Regions from separate parts of the Roseateles cavernae genome, predicted to be linked through region 2. Evidence: predicted binding sites of a transcription regulator. Region 2 holds the regulator's gene; each other region holds the start of a gene.

Region 1 (10,451 bases), on a different contig from region 2:
GCGGCACCACGGTGTCCAGCCCCGGCGGCATCAGGGCACCGGTCATGATGCGCTGGCACTGTCCCGGGGCCAGGTCTTGCCCGGCCGGCCCGCCGGCAAAGCTGGTGCCGGCCAGCTGCAGCCGGATATCGCCATGGCCATCGCTGTCGGTGCTCAGATCGCTGCCGCGCAGCGCATAGCCGTCCATCGCCGAGTTGTCGCCGGCCGGCACGTTGATCGTCGAGACGATGTCCTCGGCCAGCACCCGGCCCAGCGCGCTGCGCAGCGCCAGCTGCTCGACGGCCGCCACCCGCGGCACCAGCCGGGCGATGAAGTCCTGCGCCAGCTCGACGCGCAGCGCCTGCGGGTCGTAGCCGGACAGGCAGGAGGCGATCTCTTGGAGGCTGGTGGTCGTTGTCATGGGTGGAGGCTGCGCAGGTCCAGGCGCATCAGGTCTTTGTCGAGGTAGTCGCCCGAGGGCAGCTTGATCGCGCGGGGCAGGCAGCCATAGCGCTCGAAGCCCATGCGGGTGTAGAGGGTCACGGCGCGGCGGTTGCTGCTGGTCACCGACAGGGTCACCTGCTCGATGCCCAGCTCGGCCTGTAGCAGGCGCAGCGCGCTGTAGAGCAGGGCGCGGCCTATGCCCAGCCCCTGCACATCGTCGGCCACCATCATGCCGATCAGATGGGCCAGATGCCGCACCTTCTCGCGCGGCTCGCGCTCGCAGGAGACGGCGCCCACCAGGCGCGGTCCCATCCAGGCGGTCAGCGTGAACAGATTGGCGCCACCGGCGCCCAGGCTCAGCCGGCTGCGGTAGCTCTCGGCGCTGCGCGCCAGCTCGGTGGCGGCATCCGAGGTGAAGGCTTCCTCATGGGCGGCCAGCATCGCATCGCGCAGGCCTTTGTAGGCCTCCAGTTGCTCGGCCTTCAGCACGCGCAGCTCGCAGCCGGGTGGCAGCCGGGGCACGGGCAGGGCGCTGGCGGACTGGGCCTGCATGCCTCAGCCTCCGATGTAGTGCATCTCGACCCGCCGCGCGGTCGCTGCCTCGGGGGCTTGCGAGGCGCGCAGCTGCGAATAGCGGTCGCTGCGGCCACCCCACAACGCCCCCAGTGCGCCGCTGATCTGGGCGTCGCTGTAGTCGCCGCGCAGCAGCGCGCGCAGGTCATGGCCGCTGTGGGCGAACAAGCAGGTGTAGAGCTTGCCTTCGGTGGACAGGCGGGCGCGGTTGCAGTCGCCGCAGAAGGCTTGCGTGACGCTGGAGATCAGGCCGATCTCGCCGCCGCCATCGGCATAGGCCCAGCGCTCGGCGGTCTCGCCCGGCGCGCTGGCCGACAGCGGCCTCAGCTCGAATTCACTGCCCAGCAGCTCCAGCACCTGGCCCGAGGGCAGCACCTCGTCCATGCGCCAGCCGTTCGTCGCGCCGACATCCATGTACTCGATGAAGCGCAGCACGATGCCGGTGTTCCGGAAATGGCGAGCCATTGGCAGGATCTGGTCTTCGTTAGTGCCGCGCTTGACCACCATATTGACCTTGATCGGCCCCAGGCCTGCGGCCTGGGCGGCCTCGATGCCGCGCAGCACCTCGGCCACCGGGAAGCCGACATCGTTCATGCGCTGGAACACCGCGTCGTCCAGCCCGTCCAGGCTGACGGTGACGCGCTGCAGGCCGGCGGCCTTCAGTGTGTGGGCCTTCTTGGCCAGCAGCGAGCCGTTGGTGGTCAGCGTCAGGTCCAGCGCCGCGCCCTCGGGCGTGCGCAGCTCGGCCAGCATCTCGATCAGGCGCTCCAGATGGCGGCGCAGCAGCGGCTCGCCGCCGGTCAGGCGCAGCTTGCTGACGCCATGGGCGACGAACAAGCGGGTCAGGCGCGTGATCTCCTCGAAGCTCAGCAGCTCGGCGTGCGGCAGGAACTCGTGGTACTTGTCGAACACCTCTTTGGGCATGCAGTAGCTGCAGCGGAAGTTGCAGCGGTCGGTGACCGAGATGCGCAGATCGCGCAGCGGCCGGCCCAGCGCGTCGCCCAGCAGGCCGGTGGGGGCCTGCGGATGCTCGGGCACGGGGAGCCGGGGACTGGCGAAGCGCTGGTCCAGCAGAGGTATCACGCGGTCGGTCATGCGGCCATTTTGCCCTGCACCCGGCCCCGCCGTGTGCCAGGGTCTTGCCCGGGCTTGCGCTGGGGCAAGAACAGCAGATGTCGGTGGGGCGTAGGTGGGGCGGCTGGGGCGCTGTAGGACAAGGCCGCGACCCGGCTGCGGCCGGCCGGCGCCGGGCCGCAGGCGACCTACAGTGAAGTCTGTCGAGGCTATCAGAGGAGGGCGCCATGCCTTTGCAAGACTTTGCCAAATCCCGGGCGCTCAGCCTGGGTGTGGAGCTGGAGCTGCAGCTGATCAATCCGGGCGATGGTGATCTGATGCCGGCCGCCAACGAGCTGCTGGCGCGGCTGGACAATGCCGGCCTGCCCGGCGCGGTGACGCCGGAGATCACGCTCTCGATGATCGAGGTCTGCACCGGTGTCTGCGCCAACCATGCCGAGCTGCTGCAGCAGCTCAGTTTCACCCGTGATGCGCTGCTGAAGGAGGCCGAGCCGCTGGGCATCGCGATCTGCGGCGGCGGCACCCACCCCTTCCAGCAATGGACCGAGCGGCAGATCTACGACAAGCCGCGCTTCCTGCAGATCAGCGAGCTCTATGGCTATCTGGCCAAGCAGTTCACGGTGTTCGGCCAGCACATCCATATCGGCTGCCCGGACGGCGACACGGCGCTGTGGCTGCTGCAGGCGATGAGCCGCTATGTGCCGCACTTCATCGCGCTGGCCGCGTCCTCGCCCTATGTGCAGGGGGCGGACACGGCCTTCCAGTCGGCGCGGCTGAACACGGTGTTCGCCTTCCCGCTGTCGGGCACCGCGCCCTTCGAGCTGCGCTGGGAGGATTTCGGCCGCTACTTCGCGCGCATGGAGCGCACCGGCATCGTCGCCAGCATGAAGGACTTCTACTGGGACATCCGGCCCAAGCCCGAGTTCGGCACCATAGAGATCCGGGTGCTGGACACGCCGCTGACTGTGCGGCGCGCGGCGGCGCTGGCCGGCTTCGCCCAGTGCCTGGCGGCCTGGCTGCTCGAAGACAAGCCGATCAAGCCGCATGCCGACGATCAGCTGGTCTATACCTACAACCGTTTCCAGGCCTGCCGCTTCGGGCTTGATGCGGTGCTGGTCTGCCCGCAAAGCGGCGCCCAGCAGCCGCTGGCCGAGAGCCTGGCGGCGCTGCTGCAGACCCTGATGCCGACGGCCGAGCGCCTGGGGGCAGTGGCGGCGCTGACCGAGCTGGCCGTGCTGGTGGCGCAGCGGGGCGGCGATGCCCACTGGCTGCGCAGCCTGCACGATGAGCAAGGCCTGGACCTGCCGGCCCTGGTGACGGCTTCTTGCGAGCGCTGGGCCCAGGACTGAGCGGTCTGCACGAGCAGCGCGCGAGGAATGAATACTGTATATTTAAACAGTATTCATTCCTCGCGCCATGGACCTGAACCGCAAAATCGCCATCCTTGCCGACGCTGCCAAATACGACGCTTCCTGCGCCTCCAGCGGCAGCGACTCGCGCGACTCGCTGGGTGGGCGCGGCATCGGCTCGACCGAGGGCATGGGCATCTGCCACAGCTATGCGCCGGACGGTCGCTGCATCTCCTTGCTGAAGCTGCTGCTGACCAATCACTGCCAGTACGACTGCCTGTATTGCGTCAACCGCTCGTCCAGCAATGTGGCGCGGGCGCGCTTCCGGGTCGAGGAGGTGGTGGACCTGACGCTGGACTTCTACCGCCGCAACTGCATCGAAGGGCTGTTCCTGTCCAGCGGCATCATCAAGAGCCCGGACCACACGATGGAGCAGGTGGTCGAGGTGGCTCGCCGGCTGCGAGAGGCCCATGACTTCCGCGGCTATATCCACCTGAAGACCATCCCCGATGCCAGCGCCGAACTGCTGGCGCGCGCCGGCCGCTATGCGGACCGGCTCAGCATCAATATCGAGATGCCCACCGAGCAGGGCTTGCAGGCCCTGGCGCCCGAGAAGAACGGCGGCGCGATCCGCCGTTCGATGGGTCGGCTGAAGCTGCATATCGATCAGGCGCGGGAGGAGGGCGGCAAGCCGGCGCCGGTACGCGCGCTGCCGGGCGCCGCGCCGCGTGCGGCCACCCCGCCGCGCTTTGCGCCGGCCGGCCAGAGCACGCAGATGATTGTCGGCGCCGATGCCAGCGACGACCGCAGCATCCTGGCCAGCAGTGCGGCGCTGTACGGCCAGTACCGGATGCGGCGCGTCTACTACTCGGCCTTCAGCCCGATTCCCGACGCCGCGCGGGCCCTGCCGCTGAGCGCGCCGCCGTTGATGCGCGAGCACCGGCTCTACCAGGCCGACTGGCTGATGCGCTTCTACGGCTTCGAGCATCGAGAAATAGTCGCGGCCGATGACGGGCTGCTGCGCCTGGATGTCGATCCCAAGCTGGCCTGGGCGCAGGCGCATCCGGAGCGCTTTCCGGTCGACCTGAACGTCGCGCCGCGCGAGCTGTTGCTGCGGGTGCCGGGCCTGGGCGTCGGCTCGGTGGACAAGCTGCTGCAGGCGCGCCGCGTGCGGCGGCTGCGCGCCGAGGATCTGAGGGCGTTGCGGCTGTCGCCGGGCAAGGTGCTGCCCTTTGTCTGCGTGGACGGTCACAAGCCCGGTGCGCCGGCGCGGCCGGCGCCGCGCCAGCAGGCCTTGTTCGCATGATCGTCAGCCTTCAGGGGCCGACCGATATCGACGGTTTCAGGCGCGCGGCGCGCCAGCTGTTGACGCGCTGTGTTGCCCCCGATCAGCTGGTCTGGCGGACCGAGCACGGCACACAAGGGCTGTGGGCGGATGAGGTGGTCATCATCGACGACGCTCCCGCGAAGCCTTTCGGCGTGCCGGCCTGGATGGCGCCGCTGTGCGAGTCCGCGCTGCTGCATCGCGACCCGGGCCGCTTTCATCTGCTCTACAGGCTGCTGTGGCGGCTCGTGAATGAGCGCGACGAGGTCTTGCGGCGGGACGAGCTCGACCCGGATCGCCGTGCCGCCGCCCAGCTGGCGCGCGAGGTGGGGCGCGAGATCCACAAGATGCGCGCCTTTGTGCGCTTCTTCCCGCATGGCGAGGGCGAGGCGCTGCGTCATATCGCCTGGTTCGAGCCCGAGCACCATGTGGTCGAGGCCAATGCCCCGTTCTTCGTGCGCCGCTTCGCGCAGATGCGCTGGGCCATCTTCACGCCTGAGCGCTCGATCGAATGGGACGGCGAGCGCCTGCACACCGGCCCCGGCGTGGACCGTGGCGGCCTGCCGCCGGTCGATCCGGGCGCGGCGCTATGGCTGACCTATTACGAGAACATCTTCAACCCGGCCCGGCTCAAGCTCGCGATGATGACCAAGGAGATGCCGCGCCGCTACTGGAAGAACCTGCCCGAGGCGGCGCTGATCGCCCCGCTGGCCGCCGCAGCGCAGGCGCGCAGCGAGGCCATGGTGGAGGCTCAGCCGACGCCGGCGCGGCGCATCAAGCCGATGCGCCGCCCTTGAGCGCCTGCAAGCTGCCGTAATCGGAATCCGGCAGGCGCGGCCGGTCAGCCTCTTCGGCCGCCAGCGGCTGGACCTCGACCAGGCTGGCCTGGCAGCGCCGGGTCAGCTGCTGGTAGGTCTGGGTGCCCTCCAGCTTCCAGCGCATCTCGTCCTCGCTCAGCGGCCGCATCACCTTGGCCGGCAGTCCGGCGATCAGCGACTTCTCCGGCAGCTTGAGCCCGGCGCGCACAAAAGCGCAGGCCGCGACGATGCTCCAGGCCCCGACCTCGGCCTCGTCCATCACCACCGCGTTCATGCCGACCAGCGCGTCATGCCGCACCATGCAGCCATGCAGCACCGCGCCATGGCCGATATGGCCGTTGGCCTCGACGACGGTCTCCGACTTCGGGAAGCCGTGGATCACGCAAGTGTCCTGAACATTGGCGCCTTCCATCAGCACGATGCGGCCGAAGTCGCCGCGCAGCGAGGCGCAGGGGCCGATATAGCAGCCGGGTCCGACGATCACATCGCCGATCAGCACGGCCGTCGGGTGGACATGGGCGCTGGGATGGACGACCGGGGTGACGCCGTCGATGGCATAGCAGGGCATGGGATCTGTCTCCGGGCAGTGGTTCGGGTGAGTTCGGGATAACCCTTGAATCTTGGGCTTGCGCCAAATCAAGTCGCACCTTACGATCTACCGACCGGTCGGTCAAGAGTGTTTGACCGACAGCGATGGAGTGAGACCAACACGATGACAGCCACCACCGAGGCCTTGCTGCTGATCAGCCAAGAGGGCGCCGTGCGCACCCTGACGCTGAATCGCCCTGCGGCGCTGAATGCGTTCACCACCGCGCTGCTGGTGCAGCTGCGCCAGGCCCTGGAGGCCGCCGCCGAGGACGGCACGGTGCGCTGCGTCGTGATCACCGGTGCGGGGCGCGGTTTCAGCGCCGGCCAGGATCTGTCCGACCCGCTGATCAAGCCGCCGCTGGAGCCCGGAGAGACGCCCAAGGACATCGGTCATCTGCTCGACAACTACTACATCCCGCTGGCGCTGCGCCTGCGCAGCATGCCGATTCCGGTGATCGCTGCGGTCAACGGCGTCGCGGCCGGCGCCGGCGCCAGCCTGGCGCTGAGCTGCGATCTGGTGCTGGCGGCCGAGGGCGCGAGCTTCATCCAGGCTTTCTCGAAGATCGGCCTGGTGCCCGACTGCGGCGGCACCTGGCTGCTGCCGCGCCTGGTCGGCCGCGCCAAGGCGCTGGAGCTGGCGCTGCTGGGCGACAAGCTGCCGGCTGCGCAGGCCGTGGCCATGGGCCTGATCTACCGCGCCGTGCCCGATGCCGAGCTGGCTGCCACGGCCCAGGCGCTGGCGCAGAAGCTGGCGCAGATGCCGGTCAAGGCCCTGGCCGCGACGCGCCGGGCCCTGGACGACAGCCTGCTGATGGACTACGAGTCGGCCTTGAAGAACGAGTCGCAGCTGCAGAGCCGGCTGGGCTTCAGCCCCGACTATCTGGAAGGCACGGCCGCCTTTCTGCAAAAGCGCAAGCCCACGTTCACGGACCGCTGACAGCCCATGGATGCCCAACAAATTGCCGAAGCCGTCCGCGACGCGATGTTCGCGAACGACCGCGCCAGCAAGGCGCTCGGGATGGAGATCCTGTCCATCGCTCCCGGCCGCGCCACGCTGGCCATGACGGTGCGCGAGGACATGCTCAACGGCTTTGAGATCTGCCACGGCGGCCTGATCACCACCTTGGCCGACTCGACCTTTGCCTTCGCCTGCAACTCGCACAACGAGCTCACCGTGGCCTCGGGATTCAGCGTCGACATCGTCGCGCCCGGCAAGCTGGGCGACCGGCTGACCGCCGTCGGCGAGGAAGTGCATCTGGCCGGGCGCACCGGCGTCTACGACATCACCGTGCGCAACCAGCGCGAGGAACTGGTGGCCGTGTTTCGCGGCAAGTCCTACCGGATCAAGGGCAAGCCCATCGTTCAAGGAGTTTCTGAATGACCGTCAAAACGCCCGCCCCCGGCGATCTGGAGCCTATCGAGCGCGCCAGCCTGGATGAGCTGCAGGCCCTGCAGCTGCAGCGCCTGAAGTGGAGCCTGCAGCATGCCTACGAGAACGTGCCGCATTACAAGGCCGCCTTCGATGCCCAGGGTGTGCATCCCTCGGATCTGAAGACCCTGGCCGATATCGCCAAGTTCCCGTTCACGACCAAGAAGGACCTGCGCGACAACTACCCCTTCGGCATGTTCGCGGTGCCGCGCCAGCAGGTCTCGCGCATCCATGCCTCGTCGGGCACGACCGGCAAGCCCACCGTGGTCGGCTACACCGCCAAGGACATCGATACCTGGGCGAATCTGGTGGCCCGCTCGATCCGCGCCTCGGGCGGCCGGCCCGGCGACATCATCCATATCGCCTATGGCTACGGCCTGTTCACCGGCGGCCTGGGCGCGCATTACGGCGCCGAGCGCGCCGGCTGCACGGTGATCCCGATGTCCGGCGGCCAGACCGAGAAGCAGGTCCAGCTGATCCAGGACTTCCGGCCCGACATCATCATGGTCACGCCCAGCTATATGCAGGTGATCATCGAGGAGTTCAATCGCCAGGGCCTGGACGCGCGCGAGTCCTCGCTGAAGGTCGGCATCTTCGGCGCCGAGCCCTGGACCGAGGCGATGCGCCGCGAGATCGAGGCCAAGGCCGGCATCGACGCGGTCGACATCTACGGCCTGTCCGAGGTGATGGGGCCAGGTGTTGCCAACGAGTGCATCGAGTCCAAGGACGGCCCGGTGATCTGGGAAGACCATTTCTATCCCGAGATCATCAACCCCGAGACCGGCGAGCCGGTGGCGGACGGCGAGGAGGGCGAGCTGGTCTTCACCTCGCTCTCGAAGGAAGCCCTGCCCATCATCCGCTACCGCACTCGCGACCTGACGCGCCTGCTGCCACCGACCTCGCGCAGCATGCGCCGCATGGGCAAGATCGTCGGCCGCAGCGATGACATGCTGATCATCCGCGGCGTCAATCTGTTCCCGACCCAGATCGAGGAGCTGGTGCTGCAGGAGGCCCAGCTGAGCGGCCAGTACCAGATCGTCGTCAGCCGCGAAGGCCTGCTCGATGCGGTCGAGGTGCGCTGCGAGCTGCAGCAGGCGGCGGTCGGCGCGGCCGATGTCGGCGCCATTGCCAAATCGCTGCAGCACCGCATCAAGACCCTGATCGGCGTCAGCACCAAGGTGCATATCGGCGCCCCCGATTCGATCGAACGCACGCTGGTGGGCAAGGCCCGCCGCGTGATCGACCAGCGTCCGAAGTAAGGAGCTTTCATATGTATACCCAAGCCATGAGCGTCGGCCCGCAGGACGCGCCGAGCAGCAAGATCAAGAGCGCCGAGGAGATGCAGCGCGAGGCGGCCTTCGAGGCCCGCATTGAAGCCGGCGACTTCATCGAGGCCAAGGACTGGATGCCGGACCACTACCGCAAGACCCTGGTGCGCCAGATCAGCCAGCATGCGCACAGCGAGATCGTCGGCATGCTGCCCGAGGGCAACTGGATCACGCGGGCACCGACCCTGAAGCGCAAGGCGATCCTGCTGGCCAAGGTGCAGGACGAGGCCGGCCACGGCCTGTATCTGTACTCGGCCGCCGAGACCCTGGGCACCAGCCGCGACCAGATGCTGGACGCGCTGCACAGCGGCAAGGCCAAGTACAGCTCGATCTTCAACTACCCCACCGTGACCTGGGCCGATATCGGCGTGATCGGCTGGCTGGTCGACGGCGCGGCCATCATGAACCAGGTGCCGCTGTGCCGCTGCTCCTATGCGCCCTATGCGCGGGCGATGATACGTGTCTGCCGCGAGGAGAGTTTCCACCAGCGCCAGGGCTACGAGAGCCTGCTGGTGATCATGCGCGAGGGCACGGCGGCGCAGAAGGCCATGGTGCAGGACGCGGTGAACCGCTGGTGGTGGCCCTCGCTGATGATGTTCGGCCCGGCCGACAAGGACTCGCCGAACTCCGAGCAGTCGATCCGCTGGGGCATCAAGCGCATCACCAATGACCAGCTGCGCCAGAAGTTTGTCGACGCCACGGTGCCGCAGGCCGACATCCTCGGCGTGACCCTGCCCGACCCCGACCTGAAATGGAATGCCGAGCGCGGCGAACACGACTTCGGCGCGATCGACTGGGCCGAGTTCTGGCGTGTCGTCAACGGCGACGGCCCGATGAACCGCGAGCGCCTGGGCGCCCGCGTCAAGGCCTGGGACGACGGCGCCTGGGTGCGCGAGGCCGCGCTGGCCCATGCGCGCAAGCAAGCAACCAAGGAACAAGCAGCATGACTAGCAATACCTCGACCCAGAACGAATGGCCGCTGTGGGAAGTCTTCGTGCGCAACAAGGCGGGCCTGGACCACAAGCATTGCGGCAGCCTGCATGCGGCCGACGCCAAGATGGCGCTGCAGATGGCGCGTGACGTCTACACCCGGCGCCAGGAAGGCACCAGCATCTGGGTGGTGCTGTCCAGCCAGATCGTCGCCAGCGACCCGGGCGAGAAGGGCATGTACTTCGATCCGATGGAAGACAAGGTGTACCGCCACCCGACCTTCTACGAGCTGCCCGAATCCCTGAACCATATGTAATGTCATGACGACCCCCACGTTCACTTCGTTCACTGCCCCCCGAGGGGGCGCAGGCCTCCCTTGGGGCGGCCCGGCGGGAGTCCTGGCATGAGCCAACAGTCAATCAATGTGGGCGCGAGCCCCGAAGTCCAGTACCTGCTGCGCCTCGGCGACAGCTGCCTGGTGCTGGCCCAGCGCATCTCCGAATGGTGCGGCCACGCGCCCATCCTGGAAGAGGATCTGGCCTTGTCGAATATGGCGCTGGACCTCCTGGGCCAGGCCCGCGGCCTGCTGACCCATGCCGCCAAGCTCGACGGCCA
Region 2 (10,451 bases):
CGACTTCAGGCCCTTCAGGATCTCGACGGTCTGCTCGACCGAGGGCTCGACGACGTCGACCTTCTGGAAGCGCCTTGAGAGCGCCGCGTCCTTCTCGAAGATGCCGCGGTATTCGCTGAAGGTGGTCGCGCCTATGCACTTCATCGCGCCGGAGGACAAGGCGGGCTTGAGCAGATTGCTGGCGTCCAGCGTGCCGCCCGAGGCCGCACCGGCACCGATCAGGGTATGGATCTCGTCAATGAAAAGCACCGCATTGGGCTGGTCCTTGAGCTGCTTGAGCACCGCCTTCAGGCGTTGCTCGAAGTCGCCGCGGTACTTGGTGCCCGCCAGCAGCGCGCCCATGTCCAGCGAATAGACCACGCTGTCGGCCAGCACCTCGGGCACATCACCCTCGGTGATGCGCCAGGCCAGGCCCTCGGCGATGGCGGTCTTGCCGACACCGGCCTCGCCGACCAGCAGCGGGTTGTTCTTGCGCCGGCGGCACAGGATCTGCACGACGCGCTCGACCTCGTGCTCGCGGCCGATCAGCGGATCGATCTTGCCGTCCTTGGCCAGCTGGTTGAGGTTTTGCGTGAACTGCTCCAGGGGCGAGCCCTTGCCGCCGCCCTGCGCCTCGGCCTCTTCGCGCTCGCTCTCGCCGCCGCCGCTGCCCTCCTGGCCCTTCGGAGGCTCGGGCGGCTCGCTCTTCTTGATACCGTGGGCGATGTAGTTGACGACGTCCAGCCGGGTCACGCCCTGCTGGTGCAGGTAGTAGACGGCGTGCGAGTCCTTCTCGCCGAAGATCGCGACCAGCACATTCGCGCCGGTCACTTCCTTCTTGCCGCTGCCGGTGGACTGCACATGCATGATGGCGCGCTGGATCACGCGCTGGAAGCCCAGCGTGGGCTGGGTATCCACTTCCTCGCTGCCGCCCACCGTGGGCGTGTTTTCCTTGATGAACTGCGCCAGGCTCTTGCGCAAATCATCGATATTGGCCGAACAGGCCCGCAGCACCTCGGCCGCAGACGGGTTGTCCAGCAAGGCCATCAGCAGGTGTTCGACGGTGATGAATTCGTGACGCTGCTGACGCGCTTCGACAAACGCCATGTGCAGGCTGACTTCAAGCTCTTGCGCAATCATGCGGCCTCCATAATGCACTGCAGGGGATGGCCGGCTCGCCTTGCGGCGGCCAGCACCAACTCAACCTTGGTGGCCGCCACGTCCTTGGTGAACACACCGCAAACGCCCCGGCCCTCATGGTGGATTTTCAGCATGATTTGGGTTGCAGTATCCAAGTCATGGCGAAAAAACTCTTGTAGCACCATGACGACAAACTCCATGGGCGTGAAATCATCATTGAGCAGCAGCACCTGGTACAGGCGCGGCGGCTCGGTTTTCTGCGCCACCCGTTCCAGCGTGGTGGTGCCGTCCGCATCGTCGCGGCCGGGCCCGACGCCCGGGGTTTTCACCGGCGGTTCGGGGGGCTTGTTGGGTAGATCGGGCATGGGCTGATTCTATAGAGTGGGGCCGGAGCGCGCCGCTGCAAGGGGATCTTCCGTCAAGCATTCCACAAGCACTGCGGGATATGGGGGCGAGCTGCGCGCCTTTTCAACGCCCGAACCCACCCATCCGTACAACTACCCCCCGGGCAGGCCCTGAATTGACAGCCGGTGGACCGCGCTTTGAGAATCCCGCCGGTACAAAAACCAGTGGGGTGGAGACGGTTATGGCAGTAGGAACGGTGAAATGGTTCAACGACGCCAAGGGCTTCGGCTTTCTTGAACCGGAGGCGGGCGGCGAGGATGTATTCGCCCATTTTTCGGCCATCCAGATGGAAGGCTTTCGTACGCTGCGCCAGGGTGGCCGGGTCAGCTTTGATCTGGTGCAAGGCCCCAAGGGGCAACTGGCACAGAACATCCGCCCGCTGGACGAGGCCGAGCTGATGCAGGAAAGCGAGGCGCTGCGCGCCGCCTGAGGCGGCACGCAGCTCAGATCCGGCACCCTGCCGGATGGGAAGTTCTACATCTGGTCGATCATGACCTGGCCGAAACCGGAGCAGGAGACCTGGGTCGCGCCGTCCATCAGGCGGGCGAAGTCATAGGTGACCTTTTTGCTGGCGATGGCCTTTTCCAGCGAGCTGATGATCAGGTCGGCGGCGGCCGTCCAGCCCATATGGCGCAGCATCATCTCGGCCGACAGGATTTCGCTGCCCGGGTTGACATAGTCCTTGCCGGCATACTTCGGCGCGGTGCCATGGGTGGCTTCGAAGCAGGCCACCGAGTCCGACATATTGGCGCCGGGCGCGATGCCGATACCGCCGACCTGGGCGGCCAGCGCATCGGAGATGTAGTCGCCGTTGAGGTTCAGCGTCGCGACCACCGAGTACTCGGCCGGACGCAGCAGGATCTGCTGCAGGAAGGCGTCGGCGATCGAATCCTTGATCGTGATGTCCTTGCCGCTCTTCGGGCTCTTGAACTTGCACCAGGGGCCGCCGTCGATCAGCTCGGCGCCGAATTCCTTTTGCGCCAGGCTGTAGGCCCAGTCACGGAAGCCACCCTCGGTGTACTTCATGATATTGCCCTTGTGCACGATGGTGACGCTGGGCTTGTCGTTGTCGATCGCGTACTGGATGGCCTTGCGCACCAGGCGCTCGGTGCCTTCACGCGAAACCGGCTTGATGCCGATGCCCGAGGTATCGGGGAAGCGGATCTTCTTGACGCCCATCTCCTCCTGCAGGAACTTGATCAGCTTCCTGGCCTTGTCGCTCTCGGCCTCGTACTCGATGCCGGCGTAAATGTCTTCCGAGTTCTCGCGGAAGATCACCATATGGGTCTTCTCGGGCTCCTTCAGCGGCGAGGGCACGCCCTTGAAATACTGCACCGGACGCAGGCAGACATACAGGTCCAGTTCCTGGCGCAGCGCGACGTTCAGCGAACGGATGCCGCCGCCGACCGGCGTGGTCAGCGGCCCCTTGATCGAGACCACATACTCGCGCAGCACCTCCAGCGTCTCGGCCGGCAGCCAGACATCGGGGCCGTAGACCTGGGTGGCCTTCTCGCCGGCATAGATCTCCATCCAGTGGATCTTCTTCTGGCCGCCGTAGGCCTTGGCCACCGCCGCATCGACCACCTTGATCATCACCGGTGTGATGTCGAAACCGGTGCCATCGCCCTCGATGAAGGGAATGATGGGCTGATCGGGCACATTCAGGGAGAAGTCGGCGTTGACGGTGATCTTCTGCCCGCCCTCGGGCACCTTGATGTGTTGATACATGTGTGGTCTGCTCCGCGCAAAGCGCAAGGGGTGAAACGACTGAGGCGCCGATTCTATGCCGGCAAGTCCGGCGAAGGGCTCAAGTCTTATATAAGTGTTGGACTCAAAAAGCGCGACCACACCAGTCGGCGATCTGCACCCAGACCCCATGGCCCAGCGCGAAAACCGAGGCCGCCGCCAGACCCAGCCCGGCCAGCCGGATCGCCCAGACCAGGCCGCCCTCCCCGACCCCGAACAGGCGGCGCAGCAACGCCGGCCCGAGCACCAGACCCAGGCCGGAGCCGGCGGCGAACGCCGTCATCACCAGCGCCCCCTGCGCCGGCCCCGAGGCCAGCGCCGCCACCACCAGGGCCGACTGCAGCAGGCCGCAGGGCCAGGCCAGCCAGGCCAGGCCGCCCAGCAGCGCGCGGGTGGGCCGGGCCCCTCCCAGCACCGCCTGACCGGGCCGCAGCCCCGCCAGCGACACGCTGGTTTCGCGCGAGACCCGCTGGCCGAGGTTCTCCAGCCAGGCCGGCTGGCGCCCGCGCCACAGCAGATAAAGCCCCAGGCCCAGCGCCGCCATATGCACCATCAGCCACAGCGGCCGCAGCACCGCGGTGGCCTGGCCCAGCTGCGCGGCCCAGCCGACGCTGGCGGCCGCCAGCGCACCGCCGGCGGCGTAGCTGAGCCAGCGCCCGAGCTGGAACGAGGCCATCGCGCGCGGCGCGCCGCCGCTCAGGCCGGCGCAGGCCGCGCCGCACATCGCCAGGCAATGGGGGGAACCGGCCAGGCCCATCAGCAGGGCCGAGCCGGCAAGAGCTGCATCCATGCTCAGATGATCTTAGAAAAGCGCTCTCTTGTGCGATCGGCCTGCAGATAACGGTCGAACACCATCGCGACGGCCCGCACGAAGTACCAGCCCAGCGCCGTCACCTCGATCGCGTCCGGCGTGATCGTGACCATGCCGGCCTGCTGCAGCGGAGCCAGCCGCTCCAGCTCGGGCCGGAAGTACTCGCCCACCTTGATCAGATGGGCCAGCTCGATCGACTCGAATTCGACCCGGCCCTGGCACATCAGCGCCATGATCATCGCGCGGCGCAGCAGGTCGTCGCGCGTCAGCGCCAGGCCGCGCACCACCGGCAACTGGCCCTGGCGCAGCGCGTCGTAGTACTCGGGCAAGGTCTTGGCGTTCTGGCTGTAGGTGGCACCGACCCGGCCGATGGCCGAGACGCCCAGCCCGATCAGGTCGCAGTCGGCCTGGGTGCTGTAGCCCTGGAAATTGCGGTGCAGGCGCCCCTGGCGCTTGGCCACCGCCAGCGAGTCGGTCGGCAAGGCGAAATGATCCATGCCGATATAGCTGTAGCCCTGGGCAATGAAACCGCTGATCGCCCCCGAGAGCATGTGCAGCTTGTCGGCGGCCGGCGGCAACTGGGTGATGTCGATGCGGCGCTGCGGCTTGAAGCGCTGCGGCAGATGGGCATAGCCGTAGAGCGCGATGCGGTCGGGCCGCAGCGCCGCGACCTGGGCGACGGTGCGGGCAAAAGACTCGGGGGTCTGCAGCGGCAGGCCGTAGATCAGGTCGACATTGGTCGACTCGAAGCCCAGCGCGCGGGCCTGGCTCATCAGGCTGGCCACGCTGTCAAAGCTCTGGATGCGGTGCACCGCCTTCTGCACCTCGGCATCGAAGTCCTGCACGCCGAAGCTCAGCCGGTTGAAGCCCAGGCTGCGCAGATGCGTCAGGCGCTGCTCGGTGACGGTGCGCGGGTCGACTTCGATCGAGATCTCGGCGCCGGCCGCCAGCTTGAAGCGGCTGCGCAGGTCCAGCATCAGCTGGCTCAGCTCGGCATCGCTCAGAAAGGTCGGCGAGCCGCCCCCCAGATGCAGCTGCGACACGGTCTGTGCACGGCCCAGATGGGCCAGTGTCAGGTCCATCTCGGTGTTCAGGGCCTGCAGATACTCGCCGGCGCGCTCATGGTGGCGGGTGATGACCTTGTTGCAGGCGCAGTAGTAGCAGACCGATTCGCAGAACGGCACATGCACATAGACCGACAGCGGCGTGCCGCCGCCGACCAGCGAGCCGCTGGCGCGCTGGGCCAACGCCTGTTCGTACTGGGCCACCGTGAAGGCCTCGACGAAACGGTCGGCGGTCGGGTAGGAGGTGTAGCGCGGGCCGGCCACGTCGTAGCGACGCAGCAGTTCTTCGCTGATTCCGAGAGCTGTGGCGGTGGTGCTGTTTGGCATGTCCGCCACTGTGCCAAGCCTAGCTGGCGGGCAATTGACCTGCATCAAGCTTGCTGCGTATGGCCCCGACAACAATCACGGCAACCTTGAGGAACATCATGCTGACACCCCTCCACTCTTCGCCCAAGCCGGACACTGGCACGGAAGGCGGCGGCCCCGGACAGACCATAATGCGCGGCATGAGCACCGCACCCGCCATCAAGATCGAGCCCTTCAAGGTCGCCTGCTCCAGCTGCAATCTGCGCGAGCTGTGCCTGCCGGTGGGCCTGTCCAAGCCCGATCTGGAGCAGCTCGACAGCCTGGTGGCGACGCGCCGTCAGGTCGCGCGCGGCGACACCTTGTTCCGCACCGGCGATGCCTTCCAGTCGCTCTATGCGGTGCGCACCGGCTTCTTCAAGACCTGCGTGTCGTCCGAGGACGGCCGCGACCAGGTCACCGGCTTCCAGATGGCCGGCGAGCTGCTGGGGCTGGACGGCATCAGCAATGACCGCCACAGCTGCGATGCGGTGGCGCTGGAAGACTCCCAGGTCTGCGTGATCCCCTATGAGCAGCTCGAGGAGCTGTCGCGCGAATTCACCGATCTGCAGCACCAGTTCCACAAGATCATGAGCCGCGAGATCGTGCGCGACCATGGCGTGATGCTGCTGCTGGGCAGCATGCGGGCCGAGGAGCGCCTGGCCGCCTTTCTGCTGAACCTGACCCAGCGCCTGCAGGCGCGCGGCTTCTCGGCCTCCAGCCTGGTGCTGCGCATGACGCGCGAGGAAATCGGCAGCTATCTGGGCCTGAAGCTGGAGACCGTGTCGCGCACCTTCTCCAAGTTCCAGGAAGAGGGCCTGCTGGACGTCAAGCAGCGCCAGATCCAGATCCTCGACCAGGCCGGCCTGCAGCGCCTGGTGAACAGCAGCAACTGCTGATTCAGCGCGAAGAAGCCGGCGGCAAGCCGGCCAGCCACAGGCTCAACGCCGAGCTCAGCCCGGTCACGATCCAGAAGCCCAGAAAGCCCAGCGTGTAGATGCTGGTGCTGGACAGTGCGCTGGCCTCGGCCAGCGCGGCCGGATCAAGCAGGCTGAAGACCAGCACCTCCAGCACCCCCGCCATCAGGAACGAGGGCCACAGAATGGCCATGACCAGGCGCGAGCGCCGTGATGGCTCGTCCATCAGCGTCCCCCGGTGGCCGCATGGTTGCGGGCCTTCATCGCCGGGGTCTGCGCCGAACTCGGCGCCGCATCGCTGCCGGCGCTGGCCTGGGCCGGCACCACCTCGATCACCGGGTCCGGGTGGGTGATCGCCAGCGCCAGCGTCACAAAGGAGGCGACCACCACCACGCTGGGGCCGCCGATCACCAGCCACATCATCGATTCGCGCCACCAGGGTCGGTTCGGCGCGCTGCTTGCTTGCGGTTCACTCATATTTGCTCCTGCGGGACGCCGCCACGCTCAGCGCGGCACGACAAAGGTTGACTTCTCGCTCAAGGCGTAGGCGGACTGCTCGTCCGTCCCGGCCTCGCGCTCGATCGCGAAACGGATCTCATGGGCGCCGCTGCCGGCCTGGGCCGCGCTCTGCGGCGGCACCCGCAAGGCCACCGAGACCCAGCGGGCCTCGGCCGGCCCGACCTCCAGCCGCACCGGCTGCGCGGTGGCCAGCCCGGGCAGGCCCTCGGCCGCGATGCGGTAGTGCTGCACGGCCTCGGTGGTGTTCATGATCTGCAGCCGGTAGACGTTCTCGATGAAGCCGTCGTCGACCAGGCGCGCCAGCGCGCCGCGATCACGCACCACATCGACCTTGAAGGGCGCGCGCAGCGCCAGGCTGGCGAACAGGCCGGCGGTGATCAGCAGCAGCACCGCGCCATAGATCAACACCCGCGGCCGGAAGATGCGCAGCAGCCTTTCGCCGCGGCTCAGATGCTGGGACAGGCCGTTCTCGGTGTCGTAGCGGATCAGGCCGCGCGGATAGTTCATCTTGTCCATCACGCTGTCGCAGACATCGATGCAGGCGGCGCAGCCTATGCATTCGTACTGCAGGCCCTTGCGGATGTCGATGCCGGTCGGGCAGACCTGCACGCACAGGGTGCAGTCGATGCACGAGCCCAGGCCCAGCGCGGTCGGATCGGCCTTCTTGCTGCGCGAGCCGCGCGGCTCGCCGCGCTCGGCGTCGTAGCTGATGATCAGCGTGTCCTTGTCGAACATCGCGCTCTGGAAGCGCGCATAAGGACACATGTATTTGCAGACCTGCTCGCGCATATAGCCGGCATTGCCGTAGGTCGCAAAGCCGTAGAACAGGATCCAGAACCATTCCCAGGGGCCCAGGCCCAGGCTCATGACCTCCTGGCTCAACACCTTGATCGGCGTGAAGTAGCCGACAAAGGTGAAGCCGGTCCACAGCCCGATGGCGATCCAGGCCGCCTGCTTGCCGCCCTTGCGCAGCAGTTTCTCGGGGCCCCAGGGCGCGGCGTCGAGCTTGATGCGCTTGGCGCGGTCGCCCTCGAACTTCTGCTCCACCCACATGAAGATCTCGGTATAGACCGTCTGCGGGCAGGCGAAACCGCACCACAGCCGCCCCGCCACCGCGGTGAACAGGAACAGCGCATAGGCCGAGATCAGCAGCAGCCCGGTCAGGTAGATGAAGTCCTGCGGGTAGAGCACCAGGCCGAGGATGTAGAAGCGCCGCGTCTCCAGGTCGAACAGCACCGCCTGGCGGCTGCCCCAGTCCAGCCAGGGCAGGCCGTAGAACAGCAGCTGCGTCGCCCACACCAGCACCCAGCGCCAGGTCGCGAACCAGCCGCTGACGGCACGCGAGTAGATCTTCTGCTGGGCCTGGTAGAGCGACACCATCTCGGTGGCGGCATCGTCGGCCGCCACCAGAGGAATGACCTTGCGCGGGGGGCTGTCCATCGGGGCTTGTGCCGCTGCTTACTTGACTGCCACGGCCGCCGAGGACCGCGACAGGCCCCAGACATAGGCGGCCAGCACGCGGACCTGCTCGGGGCTGAGCCGCTCGCCATGGGCCGGCATCATATTGTTCTTGCCGTTGTTGATGATGGCGACGATGGCGTCCTCACCCCAGCCGTGCAGCCAGATCTTGTCGGTCAGATTGGGGGCACCGAGGGCCTGGTTGCCCTTGCCGTCCATGCCGTGGCAGGCCGCGCAGGCGCCGAACTTGCTGCGCCCCAGCTGGGCCGCGATCGAGTTGTGCGCGCTGCCCGACAGGCTCAGCACATAGTTGGCCACATTGCGCACGTCCTCGGGCTTGCCCAGCGCCGCCGCCATCGGCGGCATCACGCCGTTGCGGCCCTTGCTGATGGTCTCGATCAGGGTCTCGTGCTTGTCACCATACAGCCAGTCGCCATCGGCCAGGTTCGGGAAGCCCTTGCTGCCCTTCGCGTCGGAGCCATGGCAGCCGGCGCAGTTGTTGGCGAACAGGCGCTCGCCGATGCCCATGGCCTGGCCGTTCTTGGCCAGTTCCTCGACCGGCATCGCGTTGAACGGGGCGTAGACCGCCGCCAGCGCGCTGCGCGCCTTGGCCTGCTCGGCCTCGTACTGGCCGGTGCTGCTCCACTTCAAGGTGCCGGCCGCACTGCCCAGGCCCGGGTAGAGGGCCAGATAGATGCCGGAGAACAGCACGGTCAGCACGAACAAGCCCATCCACCAGCGCGGCAGCGGGTTGTTGAGCTCCTTCAGGTCCTCGTCCCAGACATGGCCGGTGCTGTTGTCATTGGCCATCACCTTGCGGCGGCTGGCGACGATCAGCAGGAACAGGCACAGCAGCAGGCCCGCGATCGTGCTCGCGGCCACGAAGATAGACCAGCCGTTGGAGAAGAAATCACTTGTCATTGGGCTCTCCCATCTCGCCTTGCAGCGGCAGCTCGGCGATCTCGTCAAAGGTGCGCTGGTCGCGCTTTCGGCTGTAGACCCAGGCCACGATGGCCAGGAACATCAGCAGCAGCAGCAGGGTCACCGCGCTTCTCAGGGTGTTGATATCCATGCGCCTTCTCCTTTACTTGACGGCGGTGCCCAGCACCTGCAGATAGGCGATCACGGCGTCCATCTCGGTGCGGCCCTTGACGGCCTCGGCCGCGCCGGCAATCTCGGCATCGCTGTACGGTGCGCCGAGCAGGCGCAGCGCCTTCAGCTTGCCCGGCATCTCGGCCGGATCGACCGTCGCGGTGGCCAGCCAGGGGTAGGCCGGCATGTTCGACTCGGGCACCAGATCGCGCGGATTGATCAGGTGGATGCGGTGCCACTCGTCGTTGTATTTGCCACCCACGCGGTGCAGGTCCGGCCCGGTGCGCTTGCTGCCCCACTGGAACGGCCGGTCGTAGACGAACTCGCCGGCGGTCGAGTAGTGGCCGTAGCGCAGCGTCTCGGCACGGAAGGGCCGGATCATCTGCGAGTGGCAGTTGTAGCAGCCCTCGCGCACATAGATGTCGCGGCCGGCCAGCTGCAGCGCGGTATAGGGCTTGAGTCCCGGTGCGGCCTCGGTGGTCGAGCGCTGGAAGAACAGCGGCACGATCTCGACGACGCCACCGACCAGCACGGTCAGCAGCACCAGCACGATCATCAGGAAGTTGTTGGTCTCGATCTTCTCGTGACCGGCGACGGGTTTGTTGTTGTCAGCCATTGTGTTTGCTCCCTCAGGCATGCGCCACCACGGCGGGGATGCGAACCGGCTCGGGTCGTCCGGCACGCATCGTCATCACCACATTCCAGGCCATGATCAGCATGCCGCCCAGGTACAGCAGGCCGCCCAGCAGACGGATCACATAGAAGGGATAGGTGGCCTTGACGCTCTCGACAAAGGTGTAGACCAGGGTGCCGTCCGGATTGACCGCGCGCCACATCAGGCCCTGCATCACGCCGGCGATCCACATCGCGGCGATATAGAGCACGATGCCCAGGGTCGCGACCCAGAAGTGCAGCTCGATCGCGCGCTTGCTGAACATCTCGGTGCGGCCATACATGCGCGGGATCAGGTGGTACAGC
Region 3 (10,451 bases), on a different contig from region 2:
TGAGCGCGGCCTGGTGGCCACGCCGGCCGAGGCCATCGCCGCGCCGCATGTCTACGCCGACAAGCCGGTCCAGGGCATCATCACCGCCTTCTACGCCGGCCTGCCGATACGCATAGGCGCCAGCGGTGTGGTCACCAACCCGGCCGCGCCGGCGCCGACGCCCTTCAGCGGCTATGTGGCCGGCGGCACCTCGACCTTGCTGATGCGCGACAACCAGTGGGTGGGCGCGCGCGGCTCGCTGGGCGGCACGCTGGGCAACTGTGCCGGTGGCCCGACGCCCTGGGGCAGCTGGCTCAGCTGCGAGGAGACGATCTATGACTTCTCCGCCATCGGCGGCAGGAAGCATGGCTATGTGTTCGAGGTCCACAGCGAGCCGGCCCGCACCAGCGCCGAGCCCATCGTCGGCATGGGGCGCTTTGTGCACGAGGCCGTCGCCGTCGATCCGGCCAGCGGCCATGTCTATCTGACCGAGGACAACCGCAATATCAGCGCGCTCTACCGCTACCTGCCCCAGGACAGCAGCGGCCAGCCCGGCAGCCTGCATCGCGGCGGCCGGCTGCAGGCCGCCCGCATCCGTGCGCTGTTGCGCAAGGCGGTGCCGGCCACGCTGGCCCAGGCCAATGATGTCGGCCTGCTGGACCCGCAGATCGGCGACGAGTACGAGCTGGAGTGGGTGGACATCGCCGACCCCGATGCCGACCCGGTGGTGGTGGTGGGCCAGCCCGGCGGCGTCAGCCTGGGTTTTGCTGCCGGCCCGACCCACCAGGCGCTGAGCCAGGGCTGTGCCCGCATGAGCCGCGGCGAGGGCATCTGGCATGCCGCCGGCAAGCTCTACATCGTCGATACCGCGGCCGGCGTCGACCGCAACAACCGGCCCGGCCAGGGCGAGGGTGCGGTCTGGGAGCTGAGCCTGGCGACGATGCGGCTGCGCGCGATCTTTGTCAGCGGCGACGCCAGCGTCGGCAACAACCCGGACAACGTCACCGTCAGCCCGCGCGGCGGCATCCTGCTGTGCGAGGACGGCGGCGCCTCGGCCGATGGCTATGGCAGCGGCTCGCGCCTCTTGGGCCTGAGCCCGGCCGGCGCGGCCTATATCTTCTGCAAGAACCATCTGCTGCTGGAGGCCGGCCCGCTGCAGGCCGCCGGCAAGCAGGTGGCTGCGGGCAGCTATCTGGACTCGGAATTCTGCGGCGCCTGCTTCGACCCCAGCGGCCGGCTGCTCTTCGTCAATCTGCAGCGACCCGGCCTGACCGTCGCGATCGCCGGCCCCTGGATGCGCGGCAATCTCTAGGCCTGTGCCTGGGCGACCGGCAGCGTCAGCGTGAACACCGAGCCCGCGCCGGGCTGGCTGCTGACGCTGACCGCACCGCCCATCTGCTCGATCAGCAGCTTGACGATGCTCAGTCCCAGGCCGGTGCCGCTCAGATGGGCGGTGGCCGGCAGGCGCTTGAAGGGCTGGAACAGCTGGGCCTGCTCGGCCGCGTCCAGACCCTGGCCCTGATCCTCGATCGCGATCCGCACCTCGCCGTCCCGAACCTCGGTGCGCACCCGCACGCGGCCGCCACGCCGGTTGTATTTGCAGGCATTGCTGAGCAGATTGGCCAGCACCTGGCCGAGCCGCTGCTCGTCGGCCAGCACGCTCAGCGAGGCCGGCGGCGCCTCCAGCGCCAGCTGGATGTCATGCGCCTGCACCTCGCTGGCGACCAGCGCGGCGGCGCTGGCCAGCACCGGCGCCAGCGGCGTGGGCCGGCGCTCGACGCTGAAATGGCCCGAGTCGATGCTGCTGATGTCCAGCACATCGTCGACCAGGCGCAGCAGATGGCGGCCGGCGCCGCCGATCAGCTGGACGCGGCGCTGCTGGTTCGGGCTCAGCGCGTCGGCCCGGTCCAGCAGCATCAGCTCCGAGAAGCCCAGCACCGCGTTCAGCGGCGTGCGCAGCTCATGGCTCAGCCGCGACAGAAATTCCATGCGGGCGGCCGCGCTGCGCTCGGCGGCGGCGATCTCCAGCTCCAGCTGCGCCTGGTGGACCCGGTCGCTGACATCCTTGATCACGCCCACCATGCGCTGCTCGCCGCGGGCGGCGCCGGCCAGCATCAGGCCGCTGACCTCGACATGGCGCAGCGTCCCGGCCCCGCCCTCCGGGCCGACCCGGATGCGGAAGTGGTGCCGGAAAGACGGCGCGGCCGCGCAGAGGGTCTGGTCCAGCAGCTGCTGCAGCGCCGAGGCGTCGTCCGGCTCGACCCGGGCCCGCAGCTGCGCGCGCGCCAGGCTCAGGCCCTCCGGGCCGCAGGCCAGGCCGTAGACGGCGCAGGCACGGGCGTCCAGCAGCACATGGTCGTCGCGCTGCTGCCACTCGAACAGGCCCAGGCCATCGCTTTGCGCCGCCAGCGACCAGCGCTGATTGGCCGCCTCCAGCGCGGTCTCGTAGCGGGCCTGGCGGCGGAGCCCGCTGCGCGCCAGCGCGTAGGCCGTCAGGGTCAGCAGCAGCGCGGTCAGGCCAATGGCCAGGGCCAGGGCGAGGTAGGTGCTGCGCGAGGCCTCACCGAGGGCCTGGCTGAACTGGCGCTCCAGCCCCAGCAGCTCGTTGTCCAGTTCCTCGATCGCGAACAGCAGCAGCGCGATACGCGCCAGGCGATCCTCGCCCGGCGGGCCGGGCTGGGTGTGCAGCTGCTGCAGCTGCTCGCTCATGGCCTGCAGCCGGAAGATATGGGCATCGCCGCGCTCCCAGGCCTGCACCGACGGCCGCATCAGATCGCTGCGGCCGGCCCAGCGGTACAGCCGCATCATGCCGGGAATGTCGTCGGCGGCATTGCCGCCGCGCTCGAAGGCCGCCGTCGCCAGGCGCAGATCGGGCGCGGGCTTGTCCAGCTCCAGCCGGGCGGCGCGGTCGCCCAGCGGCACTTGCAGGGCCTGCTGGAAACGCTGCAGCTGCGCCGGCGCGCCGCTGGCGGCATAGGCGCGCAGATGCTTGACGGCCTGGGCGCGTGCCTTCGACCACTGGCTCTCGCCGCCCACATAGGCGCGCGTGGCCGACAGCACATAAAAGCCCAGCAGGCACAGCGCCAGCATCAGCGCGTTGCCGATCAGCAGCGGTGTCAGCACCAGGGCATAGGACAGGCGGCGCTTGCGCGGGACGGGCGCCGCCGGCTCGATCAGGGTCATGGCGCTCCCGTGTGTTGCCACGCTGGTCTTGTCGGGCCGCACTGCGGCCCGTATCGAGTTGTAGGCGACAGTATGCCGGCCCGGCTAAAGCCGCAGGCAGCGAAATATTCGGCGCCAGGGGTCAAGCCGGCGTCAGCCAGCGCGGCGACACTGGGATTTCCGCTGTCCAGCAAGGCCTGCCATGCCGATTCAAGACCTGTACCGCCAGAAGCTCCGTAGCGCCGAAGAGGCGCTCGATCAGCTCCGCAACGGCGACTCCATCATCGTGCCGACCGGCGTCGGCGAGCCGCCGGCCCTGCTGACGGCGCTGTCCGAGCAGCGCCGGCGCTTTCGCGACATCAAGGTGGCGCAGATCCTGCCGGTGCGCAAGTTCGGCTATTTCGATCCCGAGACGACCGAGCATGTGCGCCATCTGGCCTTTTTCTACGGCGCCGCCTCGCGCGCCGGCGGCCAGGCCGGCTGGATCGACTTCATCCCCAGCTATTTCTCCGAGATGCCGGCGCTGATCGCGCGCGGCCTGATCCCGGCCGATGTGGTGTTTGCGCTGGCCTCGCCGATGGATGCGCATGGCTATTTCGCGCTGAGCCTGGGGGCCGACTACACGATGGCCGCGCTGGCCAAGGCCCGCGCGGTGGTGCTCGAGGTCAACCCCCTTGTGCCCTTTGCCTTCGGCGCCTGCCATGTGCACATCTCCCAGGTCAGCGCCCTGGTCGAGAGCGGCGAGCCGGTGCTGGAGGTGGGCCTGCCCAAGATCGGGCCGGTGCAGCAGGCGATCGGCAAATACGTGGCCGAGATGATCGAGGACGGCTCGACCCTGCAGATCGGCTATGGCGGCATTCCCGATGCGGTGGTGATGCAACTGACCGACAAGCGCGAGCTGGGCGTGCACACCGAGATGATTGGCGACGGCATCATGAGCCTGGTCGAGGCCGGCGTCGTCACCAACAGCCGCAAGAACTATCTGCCCGGCAAGATGGTCGCGACCTTCGCGCTGGGCTCGCAAAAGCTCTACCGCTTCATGGACCGCAACCCGGGCCTGGAGATGCACCCGGTGGACTTCACCAACGATCCCTATCTGGCCGGCCGCAACGACAAGCTGGTGGCCATCAACGCGACCCTGCAGATCGACCTGCTGGGCCAGTGCGGCTCGGAGAGCCTGGCCCATCTGCCCTACTCGGGCACCGGCGGCCAGGTCGATTTCGTGCGCGCCGCGAACCGCTCGCAGGGCGGCAAGGCCTTCATCGTGCTGCCGTCCACCGCCAAGGACGACAGCATCAGCCGCATCATGCCGACCCTGAGCCCCGGCACCCATGTCACGACCGGCAAGAACGACATCAACTATGTGGTCAGCGAGTACGGCGTGGCCCAGCTGCGCGGCAAGAGCGGCAAGCAGCGCGCGCTGGAGATGATCGCCATCGCCCACCCCGACTTCCGCGCCGAGCTGCGCGAGGGGGCCAGGCGGCTGAACCTGCTCTGACGAGCAGGTCCTGGCCCGGCCTCAGCGTGCCCGGCGCCGGCCCACGACGCCCAGACCCAGCAGGCCGGCCAGCATCAGGGCCAGGCTGCCGGGTTCGGGCACCACGGCCGCCTGGCTCACGCCGTTCAGGCGCAGCTGCCAGAAGCTGCCCTTCTGGTCGTTCTTGTTGATGTCGTAGCCGGGCTGGTTCCAGTCGGCGATCGCGATCGGCGTCTGCCCATCGAACTCGAAGCCATCGCTGAGGTGCTGGCCGAGCGGGTTGTTGGGGCTGGCGCCCAGCGTCAGCCGGTAGTGGCCGGCGGCCAGCTGGGGCAGGCCGAGGCCGGCATCGAAATAGCCGCCGCCAAGGCTGTCGCCGCCATCGTCGATCAGCTGCAGCAGCGCATGGCCGCCGTCGAACAGCGCCAGCAGCGGATCGAAGTTCAGACCGTCCTGCCAGGAATCGGTCCACAGCTGCACCTGGGCCGCGCTGTCCAGGCTGAAGTCGATGTGCACGACATCGGTGTTGTAGCGCAGCTGGCCGGAGAAGCTGTAGTCGGCGGCCTGGGCGCCAAGGCTGGTGGCGGCGGCGAACAGCAGGCCCGCGAGGCGGGGGCGAAGCATGGCATGGGTCATCAGGGAGGCTCCGGTGGGCGTGTTCGGGTGATCGTGGGAGGGCTCAGGGGGCCAGCAGCGGAGGATGGGCCGGCGGCAGGGTCTGGGCCGAGGGGCTCAGGCGATTGCTGCCCTGCTGCACCTCGAAGGCGGCGGCGAAGGTTTCGTTGTTGCTGGGGCTGGCCACCGTGTCCACATACCACCATTCGCAGACCGCGCGCTGCGGCGTCAGGTCGAGCAACATATAGCCGCGCCGGTGCAGATTGATGTACTTGAAGTGCGGGTTGACCGAGCGCAGGAAGCCGGCAATGGCGCCGTTGCCGTCGGTGTCAATGCCCGGCGAGCTGACCGAGGTGCCGACGAACTCGACCGCGCGCGAGCCCTCGCCGGTGACCGGGTTGTAGCCGCCGCCGGCCGGGTTGGGGTTGTTCGGGTCCTGGGTCAGATCGGCGGCCCAGGAGCTGTGGATGTCGCCGGTCAGCACCACGACGTTGTCGACCGGCGCGTGCTGAGCATCGCCCTTGAGGACCGCGTAGATGCGCTCGCGTGCCGGCTGGTAGCCGTCCCACTGGTCGGCGTTCAGGAACACGCCGCCGCCGGCAGCATTGGTGGCCGCGACGCCCTTGAGCTGGGCGAACATCACGCCCTGGCCCAGCAGCTTCCAGCGCGCCGGCGTGCTGCGCAGCCGGGCGCTCAGCCACTGCTCCTGCTCGCTGCCCAGCAGGCTGCGGCCGGGATCGGTGAAGGCACCGGCTTGCACAAAACCCGGGCCCAGCGGCGTTGCGACGGTGGCGGCCAGCTGCTGCGAGCGGCCGCTCAGCCGCTGCTCCAGCATCACCAGCTCGGCCAGGTCACCGTAGGCAAACAGGCGGTTGTTCTTGCGCAGATTGCTGGCATCGACCGGGCGCACCGGCATCCATTCGTAGTAGGCCTGCAGCGCGGCGGCCACACGCGCCTCCCAGTCGCCCTCGGTCGCGGCTTGATGGTTTTGCGCGCCGGTCTTGTAGGCGTCGTTGGCGCTCTCGTGGTCATCCCAGATCGCCAGCAGCGGATGCTGGCGGTGCATGGCCTGGGAGTCGGCATCGCGCTTGTACTGCGCGTGGCGCTGGCGGTAGTCGCTCAGGCTGACGATCTCGTGGGCCGGCTCGGTTTGGCGCAGCGAGCCGTACTGGCCGTTGCCGTACTCGTAGAGATAGTCGCCCAGATGCATGACCAGATCGAGGTCGGCACGCTGGGCGATGCGGGCGTAGGCATTGAAATAGCCGTAGGCATGGTTGGAACAGCTGACGACGGCCATGCGCAGGCGCTGGGTCGGGCCGACCGGCAAGGTCTTGGTGCGGCCCACCGGGCTGGCCACGCCCTCGGCCGTGAACTGGTAGTAGTAGGTCGTGCCCGGCTGCAGACCCAGGGCATCGACCTTGACGGTGTAGTCGCGGCCCGGATGGGTCTTGCTGCTGCCGCGCTTGACGATGTTGAGCAGGCCGGGGTCGGTGGCGACGACATAGGCGACCGACACCGAGGGCTTGGCGCTGGCCGGGCTGACGCGGGTCCACAGGATGACGCGGTCGCTGAGCGGATCGCCGCTGGCCACGCCATGCTGGAACACCGCCGGCGCGGCGGCGAAGGAGAGCTGCGGGGCGGTGGCCACCAGGGCGACCGTGGTCGCGCCGGAACGCTTGAAGAACTCGCGGCGGTTGCTGCCGGTCTGCGGCGGCTTGACTTGATTCGGGCGTCCCATCGACAGGTCCTTGGTTGGCGGCGGTCCATGGAAGCTGGCCGCTCGGCTGCCAAGCAGTCTGGCGTCGATGTTTGACAGGCGTGCCGGTGGCTGGCGCCGCCGCACTGAGCCGTTCGGCCCATGGGTGGCTACAGAAACTCCGCCCGGATATCCACCGTCGAGCGCTTGCCCACCTGGGCGAAGTGCTCGTCCAGCCAGGCCTGGGCCTGGACGCGGCCGGCATCGCGCAGCTCGCACAGATAGGGCCAGGCGGTGTCCAGCTTGCTGACCACGCCCTGGGCCGCCATCAGCTCGTCGCAGCGGATCGAGTGGATGCGCATCAGGCGGGCGTCCTCGGGCGCGAGCTTGCCGCGATCGATCAGGCCGGTGACGAAGGCGATCGCGCGCATCTCGCGCATCAGCGAGGAGTTGAAGCTGATCTCGTTGACGCGGTTGGCGATCTCGGTGGCGCTGCGCGGCACGCCGCGGCGCAGCACCGGGTTGACGTGGACGATCAGCACATCGGCGCTGTCGCTGTCGTAGATCAGCGGGAAGATCGCCGGGTTGCCCATATAGCCGCCGTCCCAGAAATACTCGCCGTTGATCTCGACCGCCTGGAACAGCGTCGGCAGGCAGGCGCTGGCCAGCACCGCGTCCGGGGTGATCTGCGCGCCGCTGAAGACGCGGATCTTGCCGGTCTCGACATTGGTGGCGCTCAGGAACAGCTTCAGCGGCGATGCGCGCCGCAGCGCCTCGAAGTCGACCTGGGCCTGGACGATGTCGCGCAGCGGGTTCAGGTTCAGCGGGTTGAGCTGGTAGGGCGAGAACAGCTGGGTCAGCGCGGCCGTCCATTGATGCATGGGCGAAAGCTCGGGCGGCACGGCCTGCTGCAAGCCATGCATGAAGGCGTCCAGCCACGGCGCCTGCCAGCTCGCTGGCGCCCGCCCGGCCGCCGCGACGGCGTGCCACAAATCCTCCAGCGCCTGACGCGCCCCATCGGCGCCGCCGCGCCGCAGGCCATCGGCCAGTGCCACCGCATTGAGGCTGCCGGCGCTGGTGGCGCTGAGCGCCTCCAGGCGCAGCCGGCCGTCGGCCAGCAGGCAATCGAGCACGCCCCAGGTGAAGGCGCCATGCGAGCCGCCGCCCTGCAGGGCGAGGTTGATGGCTTTCTGGGGGCTCGTTCGCGGCATGGCAGCCACAGTATGCCCCCCAGGCTTGAGGTATCGCCACCGTGACGCCATGGCGCTACATTGGCTTGGCAGACAACCCGAGAGAGGCGAGCCGGCATGCAAGCAAATCAATGGTTGATGACGGGTGCCGCGTTCGCGGCGTGGACGGTGCTGCTGCTGGGCGCGGTCTGGTGGTGGGCCACTCGCCAGCTGCGGGCCGCGGCGGCCCGGCTCGACAAGGTCGACAAGGCCCGCCAGTTCGCGGCCCAGCAGGCGGCCCAGGCGCGCAAGCAGATCGAGGGCCTGCAGCAGGAGCTGGCCGGTCTGCGTCTGGCGGCCCAGGCGCACGGCAAGGGCAATGGCCACGCTGTCGCCGCTGCGCCGCCGGCACCGCGCGATGACCTGCTGCTGCCGCGTGCGGCGCCGGCGCGCGGCGCCGAGCCGCCGTCCGACGGATTTGCCGATACCCAGATCCTGCGGCCGAATCAGCGCTGAGGCGTGCTGCGGGGCATCGACGGTCGGGACCGTCTATCCGCCCGGCTTTTGTCGCTGATCAATAGCGATCAACGCAAATGCGATTCTTTCGCATTTAAAATGCAGAGCCTGTGCATCGTTCAGATGCGCGCATCGCTCCCGTATCCCCTGCTGCATGAGCTTCACTCCCGCCCCCACGCTTGCCGACGCCAAGATCGGCCAATCCCACCGTGTCGAGGCCTTGCAGGCGCCGACCCATGCGCCGGAATGGCAGGGCTGGCTTGAGGAGCTGGGCTTTGTCGGCGGTGAGCATGTCAGCGTGCTCGCGCGAGCCCTGCCGGGCGGCGATCCCTTGGTGGTGAGGATAGGCCAGTCGACCTTTGCGCTGCGCCGCGCCGAGGCTGCCTGCGTGCAGTTGCAGCGAGGCCGGCATGACTGAGGCCCGGATCCATGTGCATCCGGCCGGGCCGCTGCTGGCCCTGGTCGGCAATCCCAATTGCGGCAAGACCGCGCTGTTCAACCGCCTGACCGGCAGCCGCCAGAAGGTGGCCAACTACGCCGGCGTCACCGTCGAGCGCAAGGAAGGCCGGCTCAAGACCGCTGCCGGCAAGGTCTTGCGCCTGCTGGACCTGCCCGGCACCTACAGCCTCTACCCGCGTTCGCCGGACGAGCGCGTCACCTGCGATGTGCTGGCCGGCCGCGCCCGGGGCGAGAAGCGGCCGGACCTGGTGGTCTGCGTGCTGGACGCGACCAATCTGCGCCGCAATCTGCGCTTGGTGCTGGCGGTGCAGCGCCAGGGCGTGCCGGTGGTGGTCGCGCTGAATATGGCCGACCTGGCCGCCCGGCGCGGCCTGCAGATCGATACCGAAGCGCTGGCGCAAGCGCTCGGCGTGCCGGTGGTGCGCACCGTCGCCACCCAGGGCCAGGGCCTGGATGAGCTGCGCGCGCTGCTCGATGAGCGAGCGGCCTGGGCGATGCCGTCGCCGACCGCGCCCGCTGCGGAATCGGGCGACCAGCAGCGCGTGAATGCCATCCTGAAGACGCTGGGCCTGGACGCGCAGACACCCGAGTTGCCCAGCGACCGTATCGACCGCTTCGTGCTGCATCCGCTGCTGGGGCCGCTGCTGCTGGCGCTGCTGCTGTTCCTGCTGTTCCAGGCGGTGTTCGCCTGGGCCGAGTGGCCGATGAACCAGATCGAGGCGGCCGCCGGCTGGCTGGGCGAGCGGGCCGGCGCGCTGCTGCCCGAGGGCTGGGTGCGCAGCCTGGTGGCCGATGGCCTGATCGCCGGCGTCGGCGGGGTGCTGGTGTTCCTGCCGCAGATCCTGATCCTGTTCTTCTTCATCCTGATCCTCGAGGAGTCCGGCTACCTGCCGCGCGCGGCCTTCCTGCTGGACCGGCTGATGGGCGGCGTCGGGCTGTCGGGCCGCAGCTTCATCCCGCTGCTGTCCAGCTTTGCCTGCGCCATCCCCGGCATCATGGCGACGCGTTCGATCGCCAATCCGCGCGACCGTCTGGTCACCATCATGATCGCGCCGCTGATGACCTGCTCGGCGCGGCTGCCGGTCTATGCGCTCTTGATCGGCGCCTTTGTGCCGCGGCGCGAGCTGTGGGGCGGCTGGATCGATCTGCAGGGCCTGGTGCTGTTCGTTCTTTATGCAGCCGGCATCGTCGGGGCGATGGCGGTGGCCTGGGTCCTGAAGCGCTTCGCCAGCGGCCGCCAGGTGCGCCCGCTGATGATGGAACTGCCCAGCTACCACTGGCCCCATCCGCGCAATATCGCGCTGGGCCTGTGGCAGCGCGTGGTGATCTTTCTTCGCCGGGTCGGCGGCGTGATCCTGACGATGACACTGTTGCTGTG

The links. The regulator FNR, encoded in region 2, switches genes on or off when oxygen is low (the NO sensors DNR and NnrR bind a similar motif). The targets are predictions, from matches to a motif close to TTGATNNNNATCAA.
Region 1: ABGI63_RS15165 (phenylacetic acid degradation protein PaaY) is a predicted target of FNR. The motif match lies at 6,188-6,201, and genes of this name have one in related genera.
Region 3: ABGI63_RS01475 (FeoA family protein) is a predicted target of FNR. The motif match lies at 8,663-8,676, and genes of this name have one in related genera.

Annotation. Positions count from the first base shown of each region.
Region 1 covers NZ_JBDPLH010000005.1:33,199-43,649, reverse strand. The annotation lists gene moeA (molybdopterin molybdotransferase MoeA) at 1-400, opposite strand, end outside; gene ABGI63_RS15190 (GNAT family N-acetyltransferase) at 397-975, opposite strand; gene moaA (GTP 3',8-cyclase MoaA) at 979-2,091, opposite strand; gene ABGI63_RS15180 (YbdK family carboxylate-amine ligase) at 2,298-3,419, shown strand; gene ABGI63_RS15175 (putative DNA modification/repair radical SAM protein) at 3,487-4,725, shown strand; gene ABGI63_RS15170 (TIGR03915 family putative DNA repair protein) at 4,722-5,540, shown strand; gene ABGI63_RS15165 (phenylacetic acid degradation protein PaaY) at 5,518-6,129, opposite strand; gene ABGI63_RS15160 (enoyl-CoA hydratase-related protein) at 6,274-7,086, shown strand; gene paaI (hydroxyphenylacetyl-CoA thioesterase PaaI) at 7,093-7,530, shown strand; gene paaK (phenylacetate--CoA ligase PaaK) at 7,527-8,837, shown strand; gene paaA (1,2-phenylacetyl-CoA epoxidase subunit PaaA) at 8,849-9,853, shown strand; gene paaB (1,2-phenylacetyl-CoA epoxidase subunit PaaB) at 9,850-10,152, shown strand; gene paaC (1,2-phenylacetyl-CoA epoxidase subunit PaaC) at 10,240-10,451, shown strand, end outside.
Region 2 covers NZ_JBDPLH010000012.1:48,751-59,201, reverse strand. The annotation lists gene clpA (ATP-dependent Clp protease ATP-binding subunit ClpA) at 1-1,119, opposite strand, end outside; gene clpS (ATP-dependent Clp protease adapter ClpS) at 1,116-1,484, opposite strand; gene ABGI63_RS23050 (cold-shock protein) at 1,706-1,954, shown strand; gene icd (NADP-dependent isocitrate dehydrogenase) at 1,999-3,252, opposite strand; gene ABGI63_RS23040 (sulfite exporter TauE/SafE family protein) at 3,356-4,060, opposite strand; gene hemN (oxygen-independent coproporphyrinogen III oxidase) at 4,063-5,472, opposite strand; gene fnr (fumarate/nitrate reduction transcriptional regulator Fnr) at 5,652-6,386, shown strand; gene ABGI63_RS23025 (hypothetical protein) at 6,388-6,630, opposite strand; gene ABGI63_RS23020 (hypothetical protein) at 6,630-6,881, opposite strand; gene ccoG (cytochrome c oxidase accessory protein CcoG) at 6,909-8,363, opposite strand; gene ccoP (cytochrome-c oxidase, cbb3-type subunit III) at 8,382-9,302, opposite strand; gene ABGI63_RS23005 (cbb3-type cytochrome oxidase subunit 3) at 9,292-9,453, opposite strand; gene ccoO (cytochrome-c oxidase, cbb3-type subunit II) at 9,466-10,089, opposite strand; gene ccoN (cytochrome-c oxidase, cbb3-type subunit I) at 10,103-10,451, opposite strand, start outside.
Region 3 covers NZ_JBDPLH010000001.1:306,903-317,353, reverse strand. The annotation lists gene ABGI63_RS01510 (PhoX family protein) at 1-1,291, shown strand, start outside; gene ABGI63_RS01505 (sensor histidine kinase) at 1,288-3,162, opposite strand; gene ABGI63_RS01500 (acetyl-CoA hydrolase/transferase family protein) at 3,344-4,639, shown strand; gene ABGI63_RS01495 (DVUA0089 family protein) at 4,661-5,242, opposite strand; gene ABGI63_RS01490 (alkaline phosphatase D family protein) at 5,298-6,971, opposite strand; gene ABGI63_RS01485 (patatin-like phospholipase family protein) at 7,100-8,140, opposite strand; gene ABGI63_RS01480 (hypothetical protein) at 8,237-8,614, shown strand; gene ABGI63_RS01475 (FeoA family protein) at 8,769-9,032, shown strand; gene feoB (ferrous iron transporter B) at 9,025-10,451, shown strand, end outside.